Regions from separate parts of the Mesoterricola sp. JemC181 genome, predicted to be linked through region 2. Evidence: riboswitches for the same ligand, from Rfam matches in the RefSeq annotation. Region 2 holds a riboswitch; the other holds the start of a gene.
What was found. Region 2 has a riboswitch for S-adenosylmethionine ahead of ACZ5MC_RS22035 (O-acetylhomoserine aminocarboxypropyltransferase/cysteine synthase family protein). Riboswitches for the same ligand answer to the same signal wherever they lie in the genome.
Positions count from the first base shown of each region.

Region 1: linked by a shared signal. The riboswitch ahead of ACZ5MC_RS16440 (trans-sulfuration enzyme family protein) and the one ahead of ACZ5MC_RS22035 (O-acetylhomoserine aminocarboxypropyltransferase/cysteine synthase family protein) in region 2 are both predicted to bind S-adenosylmethionine.

Region 1 covers NZ_AP045076.1:3,712,566-3,718,246, forward strand. Annotated here, with positions in the region: gene ACZ5MC_RS16430 (ABC transporter permease) at 1-691, opposite strand, end outside; gene ACZ5MC_RS16435 (efflux RND transporter periplasmic adaptor subunit) at 693-1,850, opposite strand; gene ACZ5MC_RS16440 (trans-sulfuration enzyme family protein) at 2,055-3,320, opposite strand; SAM riboswitch class I at 3,398-3,503, opposite strand; gene ACZ5MC_RS16445 (DEAD/DEAH box helicase) at 3,659-5,681, shown strand, end outside.
Region 2 covers NZ_AP045076.1:5,035,124-5,040,804, forward strand. Annotated here, with positions in the region: gene ACZ5MC_RS22030 (DNA repair protein RecN) at 1-1,726, opposite strand, end outside; SAM riboswitch class I at 1,810-1,920, shown strand; gene ACZ5MC_RS22035 (O-acetylhomoserine aminocarboxypropyltransferase/cysteine synthase family protein) at 2,105-3,397, shown strand; gene ACZ5MC_RS22040 (alpha/beta fold hydrolase) at 3,394-4,308, shown strand; gene ACZ5MC_RS22045 (aspartate kinase) at 4,305-5,657, shown strand; gene ACZ5MC_RS22050 (bifunctional homocysteine S-methyltransferase/methylenetetrahydrofolate reductase) at 5,654-5,681, shown strand, end outside.

The DNA of each region.
Region 1 (5,681 bases), 1.3 Mb from region 2:
CCTCCAGGGTGCTCACCCCGCCGGCCAGGTCCAGGAGGGTCTGCGCGTTGCGCAGGCTCAGGAAGACCCACCTCAGGTTCAGGTCCTTGTTGCCCACGTCGAAGATGCCCGTCACCGTGAACACCTCGTTCTGGCCCGCGGGGGTCTGGAGGCGCACCTTGTCTCCGGTGGTCAGGCCCAGCTCGTGGGCCAGCTCCGTGCCCACCACCGCGTTGGTCCCGGCCACGTCGAACGCGCCCTCGGTGATGCGGGGCGCCAGGTCGAGGATGGCCCGGTAGGACGGGTCGACGCCCCGCAGGGCCACGCTGCGGTTCGCGGCGCCCTTGAGGGCGAAGGCGGCCCCGGCGACCGTGGGCGAGGCCGCGGTGACCCCGGGCGTGGCCCGCAGGAGGGCCAGGCTCTGGGGCCAGGCCAGGATGGAGCGCAGGCGCTGCTCCGGGCGCTGGATCCGGTCCAGCACCAGGCCGGCCCCGCGGTCCAGCTGGGGCCGGGCCACGTCGTCGGGCTGGCGCAGGACGATGTGGGCCTGGGTGCCCAGGGTCCGGTCCACGAGGCTCTCCTGCAGCCCCGTGATCAGCGCCGACAGGAAGACGATGACCCCCACGCCCGTGGCCAGCCCCGCGAGGATGAGCAGGGTCTGGGCGCGCCCCTCCCGCAGGAAGCGCACGGCGACGGTCCAGGTGAAGGGCATCTCAGCGGGCCTGCAGGGCCGCGCGGTACCGCCCCCCGGGCCGGGCCGCGGGCGAGAGGAAGACGTCCTCCCCCTCCTTCAGCCCCTGCAGGATCTCCACGTCCGTCTCCCCCCGCATGCCGACCCCCACCGGGACCTTCTCGGCCCGCCCCCCGCGGCGCACCAGAACGTAGGGCGCGACCTGCAGGTCGCGCACCGCTGCCAGGGGCAGCACCACCGCTCCCGAGCGGTGCCCCAGGCGGATCTCCACGGACACGGTCATGTCCGGCCGGAGGAAGGCCGGCGGGGCGGGGACCTTCAGCTTGAGATCGACCGTGCCGCGCTGGGCGTCCACGGCGGGGGCGATGTAGGCGACCTCCCCGCCGAACCGTTCCAGGGGCCGCGCGTCGGTGCTGGCCGTGGCCTGCTGCCCCAGGGCGAGCGCGCCCAGGTGCTTCTCGTCGGGCTGCACCAGGAGCTGGAGCGGTTCGTCGAGGCTCAGGGTGTAGAGCACCTTGCCGGGCTGCACCAGGTCCCCCGCCTCCACGGCGCGGGTGAGCACCACGCCCCGGGCCGGGGCGGCGACCCGCATCTGCCTCAGCTTGGCGCCGGCCAGGTCCACCGCGGCCACCGCGGCGCGCAGGTCGGCACCGCCCTGGGCGCTGCGGGCCTGGGCCAGGGCCCCCTCCCGGCCCGCCAGGGCCGTCTCGAACGCCTTGCGGAGCTCATCGGTCTGGCTGGCGCTGAGGATGCCGTCCCGGGCCAGACGCTGGCCCCGCTCCCAGGCCAGGCGCGCCTGCACCAGGGCGCTGTCGGCCTGGTCCAGGGCCGCCCGGGCCGAGGGCGCCGCGCTCTCCTTGAGCTGGTCCAGCCTCGCCTGGGCCTGGGCCAGCGCCGCCCGCTGCTCCGAGTCCTCCAGTTCCGCCAGCACCTGCCCCGCCTCCACCCGGTCCCCCTCCTCCACCAGCCTGCGGGAGACGACGCTGGCCTGCAGCGCCCCCAGGGAGACGCGCCGGGGCGCCAGGACCCGGCCGTTGAGCACCAGCGTCCGCACGAGGTCGCGGCGCGCCACCCGCACCGCCTCGAGGGCCGGTCCCAGGAGGAGGCGCGGCAGGAAGGCGGCCAGCACCAGCGCAAGGCCGCAAAGGGCCGCTCCTCGTAGAACGGTGGACCTGGACATCCGGCACTCCTCGGGTAGAAGGATCCTTCCATGGCGAGTTCATTAAATCAACACATTCCCCAGCGTTTGGAACGCAATCCAACGGATGTTGAATCAACTCTGGCCACACCAAAAAATATTTATTTAATACTTTAGCCACCCCTCCCCGGCGCAGGCGCCCTGCCACCGGAAGAAGAGGTTAAAAGTTATTATAATTATCTTTGTCTATCCAAGCGCCTGCCGGAGATCCTCCACCAGGTCCCCGGGATCCTCGATGCCCACCGAGAGGCGGATGAGGCCGTCGCCGATGCCGGCGTTCCTGCGGGCCTCCGGGGTCATGGACGCGTGGGTCATGCTGGCGGGGTGGGCCACGAGGCTCTCCACGCCGCCCAGGCTCTCGGCCAGGGTGAACCAGTGCAGGGCCAGGAGGACCCGGTTCACCGCGGCCGGGGTGGCGTCCTTCAGCTCGAAGCTGAGCATGGCGCCGAAGCCCTTCTGCTGGGCCCGGGCCAGGGCGTGCTGGGGGTGGGTGGGCAGGCCGGGGTAGTTCACGGAGGCCACGGCGGGGTGGGCGGCCAGCGCCTGGGCCACGGCCAGGGCCCCCGCCTCGTGGGCCAGCATGCGCACCCGGAGGGTCTTGAGGCCGCGCAGCACCAGGTAGCAGTCGTGGGGGCTCTGGCTGGTGCCCAGGAGGTTGTTCATGGCGGCGATGCGCTGGGCCAGGGCCTCGCGGCCGGGGCCCGCCACCACGGCGCCGCCCACCACGTCGCTGTGGCCGTTGAGGTACTTGGTGGTGCTGTGCACCACCAGGTCCGCCCCGAAGTCGAAGGGCCGCTGGAGGACGGGGGAGAGGAAGGTGTTGTCCACCACCAGCAGCGCGCCCGCACCCGCGGCGATTCCGGCCAGGGCGCCCAGGTCCGAGAGGCGCAGGAGGGGGTTGGAGGGGGTCTCGACCCAGATCATCCGGGTGTTGGGGCGCAGCGCCGCCCGCACCGCCGCGGCGTCGGCCAGGTCCAGGTAGGTGACCTCCAGGCCGTAGACCTTGCGGGCGTGCTCCAGGGTGCGGAAGGTGCCGCCGTAGCAGTCCACGGTGCAGAGCACGTGGCTGCCGTGCTCCAGGAGGTTCAGGGCCACGAGGACCGCGCTCATGCCCGAGCTGGTGCAGGTGGCTCCCGAGCCCCCCTCCAGGGTGGCGATGGCCGTCTCCAGGCGCTCCCGGGTGGGGTTGCCGCTGCGGGTGTAGTCGAAGCCGCCGTTGCTGCCGATGTCCGAGAAGGCGAAGGTGCTGGTGAGGTAGAGGGGAGGCGTCACGGCCCCGTAGGCGGGGTCCGGCTGGGAGCCGGCGTGGATGCACTGGGTGCCGGGTCCGGCCCCGGCCAGGAGGTCCGCCCTCCGGGCCCAGCCCGCCACGGGCTCCGTGCCCGGGGGCACGACCGTGAAATGGTAGGCCGGGTTGCCGGGCACGTTGCTGTCGAGGTGGTTGTCGCTCATGGGGTCCTCCGGGTGGGAGGATCGCCGCCGTTCCGGCCCGATCGTGGGGAATCCCTGATTCGTCAGCTCGCTGCAGCTCGCCATCTTCCCCCGGCTTGCGCCGCAGGCAGGAATTGGCACCTTGCCCGGAAGCAGGTTGCCAAGGTTTCACAGGGCCCGTCCCTCCACCTTTCTGGATATCGCGCTATGGAACTGGCAAGGATCCGCAAAGAACAAGAGTGCCGCAGGGCCGGGTTCCGCGCAAAGGCGAAAAAAAACCGATCGGAACCGGAACCCGCCCAGCCGGAAATGGGCTAGGGTGGACAAGGCCCCCTCCACCGCCCCCACCCGGAATCCCCATGCACACGACCCTCTACGACCTCCTCCCCCAGGCAGCCGGCGCCGGCAGCGACGAACTGCTCGGCCGGTTCCTGGAGTACGTGGAAGGCCGGCGCCTCACCCTCTACCCCGCCCAGGAGGCCGCCATCCTCGAACTGTTCGAGGGGAAGAACGTCATCCTCAACACGCCCACGGGGTCGGGCAAGTCCCTGGTGGCGGCGGCGCTGCACTTCAAGGCCCTGGCCCAGGGGCGGCGCTCCATCTACACCTGCCCCATCAAGGCCCTGGTCAACGAGAAGTGGCTGGCCCTGTGCCGGGACTTCGGGCCCGAGAACGTGGGGCTCAGCACGGGCGACGCCTCGGTGAACCGGGACGCGCCGATCCTCTGCTGCACCGCCGAGATCCTGGCCAACATCGCCCTGCGCGAGGGCGCGGACGCCGACGTGCGGGACGTGATCATGGACGAGTTCCACTACTACGCCGACCGGGAGCGGGGCGTGGCGTGGCAGGTGCCGCTGCTCACGCTGCCCCAGTGCCGGTTCCTGCTCATGTCCGCCACCCTGGGCGACACGGCCTTCTTCGAGGAGGAGCTGACCCGGCTCACGGGAACCCCCACGGTCTCGGTGAAATCCACGGACCGCCCGGTGCCCCTGGGCTTCACCTACGCCGAATCCCCGCTCTCGCTCACCCTGGAGCGCCTGGTGGAGGAGGGCAAGGCGCCCATCTACCTGGTGCACTTCACCCAGCTGGAGGCGGCCACCAGCGCCCAGGACTTCACCAGCATCAACCTCTGCACGAAGGAGGAGAAGGCCGCCATCCAGAAGGAGATGGAGGGCTTCAAGTTCAACAGCCCCTACGGCCCGGACCTCAAGCGTTGGCTGCGCCACGGCATCGGGCTGCACCATGCGGGGCTCCTGCCCAAGTACCGCATCCTGGTGGAGCAGCTGGCCCAGAAGGGCCTCCTGAAGGTCATCTGCGGCACGGACACCCTGGGGGTCGGCATCAACGTGCCGATCCGCACGGTGCTCTTCACCAAGCTGTGCAAGTACGACGGGCAGAAGACGGGCATCCTGAGCGCGCGGGACTTCCACCAGATCTCGGGCCGGGCGGGGCGCAAGGGCTTCGACGACGTGGGCTGGGTGGTGGCCCAGGCCCCCGAGCACTGGATCGAGAACATGAAGCTGGCCGCCAAGGCCGCCGCCGGCGGCCGGAAGTACACCAGGCGCCTGCCGCCGGAGCGGAACTTCACGAACTGGGACAAGCAGACCTTCGAGAGGCTCGTGGCGGCCCAGCCGGAGCGCCTGGTGTCGCGGTTCCAGGTGACCCACGGCATGCTGCTCAACGTCCTGAGCCGCCGCGGGGACGGCTGCGGCGCCATGCGCGGGCTCATCCGGGGCTGCCACGACAACGAGCGCGCGAAGGCGGCCCATTTCAGGCGCGGCTGGCAGCTGTTCCGCGCCCTGCTGGACCGGAAGATCGTGGAGTTCACGGGCGAGGGCCACAACCTGCGGGTGAACGTGGACCTGCAGGACGACTTCTCCATGAACCAGACCCTCAGCCTCTACCTGCTCGACACGATCCCGCTCCTGGATCCGGACAGCCCCGAGTACGCCCTGGACCTCATCACCCTGGTGGAGTCCATCCTGGAGAACCCCGAGGTCATCCTGCGCAAGCAGCTGGACCGCCTCAAGGGCCGGCGCGTGGCCGAGATGAAGATGGCCGGCATCGAGTACGAGGAGCGCATGGCCGAGCTGGAGAAGCTCGAGTACCCCAAGCCCCAGCGCGATTTCATCTACGGCACCTTCAACGCCTTCGCCGTCAAGCACCCATGGGTGGGCGAGGAGAACATCCGCCCCAAGTCCATCGCCCGGGAGATGTTCGAGGACTACCGCTCCTTCTCCGACTACGTGCGCGAGTACGACATCCAGCGCTCGGAAGGCCTCCTCCTGCGCCACCTGAACAGCGTGTTCAAGGTGCTGGCCCAGACCGTGCCCGATTCCGCCAAGAGCGAGGAAGTGAGGGAGATGGAGCTCTACCTGGGCG
Region 2 (5,681 bases):
CCGGGGCCGCGCCGTCCACCTCCAGCAGCGGGGTGGCCACGGCCCCCTCCAGCAGGATCCGTGCGTGGGCCACGGCCTCGGGGCGGTCGGGGTGGCCGGACAGGAGCCGGGCCAGTTCCCGCACCCGGGCGTCGCCCGCGAGCCAGGTGAGGCCGCTGCGGGTGCGGCCCTCGTTCACTTCCTTGCGCAGCTGGCCGTGGTGCTCGGCGCGGGCGGCCACCTGGGCCAGGTGGGTCACGGCCAGCACCTGGTGGCTCCGGCCCAGCTCGCGCACGGCGGCGCCCACGGCGATGGCGGTCTCGCCGCCGATGCCGGCGTCCACCTCGTCCAGCACCAGGACCAGGGGGTCCCGGCTGCCGGCGCCGAGCGCCATGCCGGCGCCCTGCATGGCCAGCATGAGGCGGCTCAGCTCGCCGCCCGAGGCGATCTTGGCCAGGGGGCGGAAGCCCTCGCCCACGTTGGGCTCGATCCAGATGGCCACGGTGGAGAAGCCCTGGGGGGAGACCCTCACGGGCAGGCCCGCCAGGAGGACCGGGCTCGAGGGTTCCTCGGCGACGGCCAGGCGCAGCTGGATTCGGCAGCCGTTCATCCCCAGGCGGCCCAGGCGCTGGTGCACGTCCTTTTCCAGGGGCTGGACGAGGCCGGCCCTGTGGGCGTGGAGGACCTCGGCGGCGGCGCGGTAGGCCTCGCAGGCCTTCGCCAGGCCGCCTTCGAGTTCCCTCAGGCTGGAGCTGTGGTTGTTCAGTTCGTCCTGCTCGCGGCGGAGCGCCTCCAGGCGGCCCGCGAGCTCCTCGGGCTCGCAGCGGTGGCGCCGGGCCAGCTTCTCGAACTGGGCTAGGCGGGTCTCCAGGGCCTCGATGCGGTCCACGCCCTCCCGGGACCAGCGGATGGCCTGGTCCTGGGCCAGGGCCTGGAGGTCCTCCAGCTCCAGCAGGGCCGAGCGGGTGCGGTCCACTTCCACCTGGGCGGCGGGCAGGATCGAGGCGGCGCGGGCCTGGGCGCGGTGGGCGTCCTCCACCAGGCGCAGGGCGTCGCGCAGGGCCTCGGCGCCCTCGCGGAAGGCGGACTCCAGGTGGACGGCGTGGCGCAGGGGTTCGCGCTCGCTGCGCAGCTGCACCCACTCCCCGGCCCGGGGGGCCAGTTTCTCCAGGTCGGCGATCTGCTCGGCCAGCCACTCCAGGCGCTCGGCGCGCTGGCTTTCGCTCTTCTTCCGGGCCGCCAGGCGGGCCTGGGCGTCCCGCACGTCGCCCGCCTGGGCGGCCAGGTCGGCGCTGATGCCCAGCACCTCGTCCAGGAGGCCCAGGTGGCGTTCCTCGGCCAGGAGGGACTGGTGGTCGTGCTGGCTGGTGAGGCGCATCCAGATGCGCCCGGCCTCGCGCAGGTCGGTCAGGCTGCAGGCGCCGCCGTTGATCCAGGCGCGGCTGCGGCCGTTGGCGGCCACCTCCCGGCGCAGCACCACGGGCTGCTCCTCGGGGAGGCCCCGGTCGGCGAGGAAGGCCCGCCAGGCCTCGAAGGCGCCGTCCACCACGGTCTCGGCCACGGCCCGGGCCGTGCCCTGGCGCACCATGTCGCCGTCGCCCCGGGCCCCCACCAGCAGGGAGAGGGCGTCCACCAGGAGGGACTTGCCGGCCCCGGTCTCGCCGGTGAGGACGGTGAAGCCGGCCTGGAAGTCCAGGGCGAGGTCTTCCACCAGGGCCAGGTTCTGGATGCGGAGCGAAGAGAGCATGGCTTCAGCCTACCCTGAGGCCTTGACTCCTGGGCAGCGAACACGCATCATGATGGTTCTGAGTTCTTTGTCAGTTCCATAGTGAGCTATCACGAAAGGTGGAGGGACGGGCCCTGTGAAACCTTGGCAACCTGCGATGAGCAAGGTGCCAATTCCTGCCGGTGGACGCATGCGTCGAGCCGGATAGATACCGAACTGATGTGACTGCCAAGACACAGACGGAGAGGGGCCCGAATTATTCGGGCCCCTCTCCGTCCATGTGAAGCTCGCGAGGAACCGAAGGCTCCCTCGACCTGTCCGGAGGCCCCTAGCGGGGAGACAAGGACCCAAGCATTCCCCCCCCGCGGCGGGCGGGGGAAGATCCACCTGGAGCCGAACGTGAGCCAGAACCAGCCCCACTTCGAGACCATCGCCCTCCACGGGGGGCACAGCCCGGACCGGGACACCCGCAGCCGCGCGGTGCCCATCTACCAGACCACCAGCTACGTCTTCGACTCCACGGAGCACGGGGCGCGCCTGTTCAGCCTGGAGGAGCCGGGCAACATCTACACCCGCATCGGGAACCCCACGGTGGACGTGCTGGAAAAGCGCGTGGCCCAGCTGGAGGGCGGCGTGGCGGCGGTGGCCACGGCCTCCGGCCAGGCCGCCATCACCCTCGCGGTGGTGACCCTGGCCCAGGCCGGGGACCACCTCATCGCCGGCACCAACCTCTACGGGGGCACCCACACCCTCTTCAGCCAGAGCTTCAAGCGCCTGGGCATCACGGTCACCTTCGTGGACAGTACCGACCCTGACGCCTTCCGCAAGGCCCTGCGCCCGGAGACCAAGGCCATCTACCTGGAGGCGCTGGGCAACCCCAAGCTGGACGTGCCCCACTTCGACGCCCTGGCGGCGGTGGCCCAGGAGGCGGGGGTGCCCCTCATCGTGGACAACACCCTGGCCTCCCCCTGGATCTGCCAGCCCCTGAAGCATGGCGCGAACCTGGTGGTGCACAGCGCGACGAAGTACCTCGGGGGCCACGGCACGAGCCTCGGCGGCGTGCTGGTCGACGGGGGCAACTTCGACTGGGCCAACGGCAGGTTCCCGGAGTTCACCCAGCCCAACCCCTCCTACCACGGGGCCGTCCTCACCCAGGTTGCGGGTCCGGCGGCCTTCGCGGCCAAGGCCCGCCTGGAGGGCCTTCGGGACTTCGGCCCCGCGCTGTCGCCCTTCAACGCCTTCCTTCTGCTCCAGGGCATCGAGACCCTCCCCATCCGCATGGACCGCCACGGCAGCAACGCCCTGGCCATCGCCCAGTGGCTGGAGGCCCACCCCCAGGTGGCCTGGGTCAACTACCCGGGCCTCCCCGGCCATCCGAGCCACGCCCTGGCCCGGCGCTACTTCCGGGAGGGCGCGGGCTTCGGCGGCATCCTCACGTTCGGCGTGAAGGGGGGGCTGGCCGCCGGGGCCAAGGTCATCAACGCGGTGGAGCTCTTCTCCCGCCTGGCCAACGTGGGCGACGCCAAGAGCCTCATCATCCACCCGGCCACCACGACCCACCAGCAGCTCAGCGCCGAGGACCGCGCCACCAACGGCGTCACGGACGACCTCATCCGGCTCTCCATCGGCCTCGAGAACATCGACGACCTGAAGGCGGACCTGAACCAGGCCCTGTGCGGGGGGGACGCTTGACCCAGGCCTTCCTCTCCCCGGAGGGCGTGCGCACCGCCTTCCGCGTCACCGGGCACGGGCCGGCCAGGGTCCTGCTCCTCCACGCGCTCACCGGGGGCCCCGACGCCGCCGACGCGCCGGGGGTGAAGGGCTGGTGGGGGCCCATGTTCGAGCCGGGCGCGCCCCTGGCGGCATCCGAGGCCACCGTGTGGACGCCCAACCTCGCCGGGAGCTGCTACGGCGCCGAAGGGCCGGAACCCCGGGGCGGCTGGTCCACCCGGTACCAGGCCGAGGTGCTGGCCCAGTGGATCCGCGCCGGGGACCTGTCCTTCGACGCCCTCCTGGGGGGATCCCTGGGGGGCATGGTGGCGCTGGAGCTGGCCGTCCTGGAGCCCGGGCGCTTCAAGGCCGTGGGCGTCATCGGCTGCGGGGGCCGCTCCGACGCGTGGCTCTGGGGCTCCAACGAGGCCCAGCGCGCGATCCTGGCCAGCCCCTCCCTGGGCGACGACGAGGCCATCGCCCTGGCGCGGCGCGTCGCCATGCTCACCTTCCGGAGCCCCGCGGGTCTGGCTGGGCGCTTCACCGCTCCAAGCGAGCTGCAGGAATGGCTGGCTTTCCATGGCAGGGCCCTGGCGGCGCGGTTCACCCGGGCGGCCTACGTGGCCCTCCTGGACGCCATGGACAACCACGACCTCACCCGGGGCCGGGGCAGCCTGCCCGAGGTCCTGGCGCGCATGGGCGCCACGCTCCACGTCCTGGGCCTGGAGGGGGACATGCTCTTCTCCCAGGCCTGCCTGATTGAACTCATCGAAGCCGCCCGGAAGGCGGAGCGCCTGGGGGAGGCCCGCTGGGTGCGGAGCCCCCACGGGCACGATGCCTTCCTCATCGAGTGGGACCAGGTGAAAGCCTGGCTGAAGGAGGTACTGCCTTGAAAGTTCTCAAGTTCGGAGGAACCAGCGTCGGAACCCGGGAGGCCCTGGAACTGGCGGCGACGATCATCGGCCAGGAGCTCCCCCAGGGGGGCCTCGTGGTGGTCTCGGCCCTGTCGGGCACCACGGACCTGATCCTGAAGGCCATCAACGCCTCGGCCAAGGGGGACCTGGAGGCCGCGGGCGCGGCCCGCATCGCCCTGGAGGCCCGGCACTGGGCCACGGCCCGGGCGCTGGGCGTGGACGAGGCGGTCCGCCCCCACTGGGAGCCCCTGTTCCAGTCCCTGGCGGGCCTGCTGCAGGGCATGGGCCTCCTGTGGGAGGCCTCCCCCCGTTCCCGCGACGCCGCCCTCGCCCTGGGCGAGACCCTGTCGGCGCGGCTCCTGGAGACCCTGCTGGGGCGCCGGGGCCTGCCGGCCACGTTCCGGGACGTGCGGGAGGCGCTTCGCACCGACGCCCGCCACGGCAGGGCCCGGCCCGACCTCGAGCGCATCCGGGAGGCCGCCGGGCCCTGGCGGGAGGGCCTGGCCAAGGGCGCCCTGTGGGTCACCCAGGGCTTCCTGGGCACGGCCCCGGACGGGTCCACCACGACCCTGGGCCGGGGCGGCTCCGACACCAGCGCCACCCTGCTGGGCGAGGCCCTGGGCGCTTCCGAGGTGCAGATCTGGACGGACGTGGACGGCGTGCTCAGCGCCGACCCCAGCCTGGTGCCCGAGGCCCGGCCCATCCCGGTCATGAGCCTCCGGGAGGCCGCGGCCCTGTCGGCCTTCGGGGCCAAGGTGCTCCATGCCGACGCCCTGGCGCCGGTGAGCCGCGCGGGCTTCGGCCTGGTGGTGGCCAACACGCACCGCCCCACGGGCAGCCGCACCGAGATCCGCTCCGAGGCCCCGGCGCGCCGACCCGGGGAGATCACCTCGGTGGCGTACAAGGAGGGGGTCTCCTGCCTGCGGGTCCCCCCCGCCCAGGACTCCGAGCTGCTCTTCCAGGCCTCCACCCGGCTGCTGGAGGCCGGGGCCTCCCTCTACGGACTGCTGGCCACCCCCGACGGGGGCCTCCTGGTCGCCAAGGGGGAGACGGCCGATTCCGAAGCCGTCCTCCGGGACCTGGCGGCCTCCGGCCTCTCCGTCCAGCGGGGCTGGGCGGCGGTGGCGCTGGTGGGCGAGGGCCTGCGGGAGGCGCCGGGGCGCGCCCTCAGCCTCCTGGGGCCCCTGGTGGATGAACCGGTGGCGGCCATCCTGGCCGGGGACACCGGGGTCTCCCTGGCCTTCCTGGTGCCGGACCACCGGCTTTCCCTGTTGATTCCCAGGCTGCATGCGCATTGCATAGAGTCTGCACCCAGGAGCGGCGGATGACCCAGACCTTCACCGAAGCCCTGA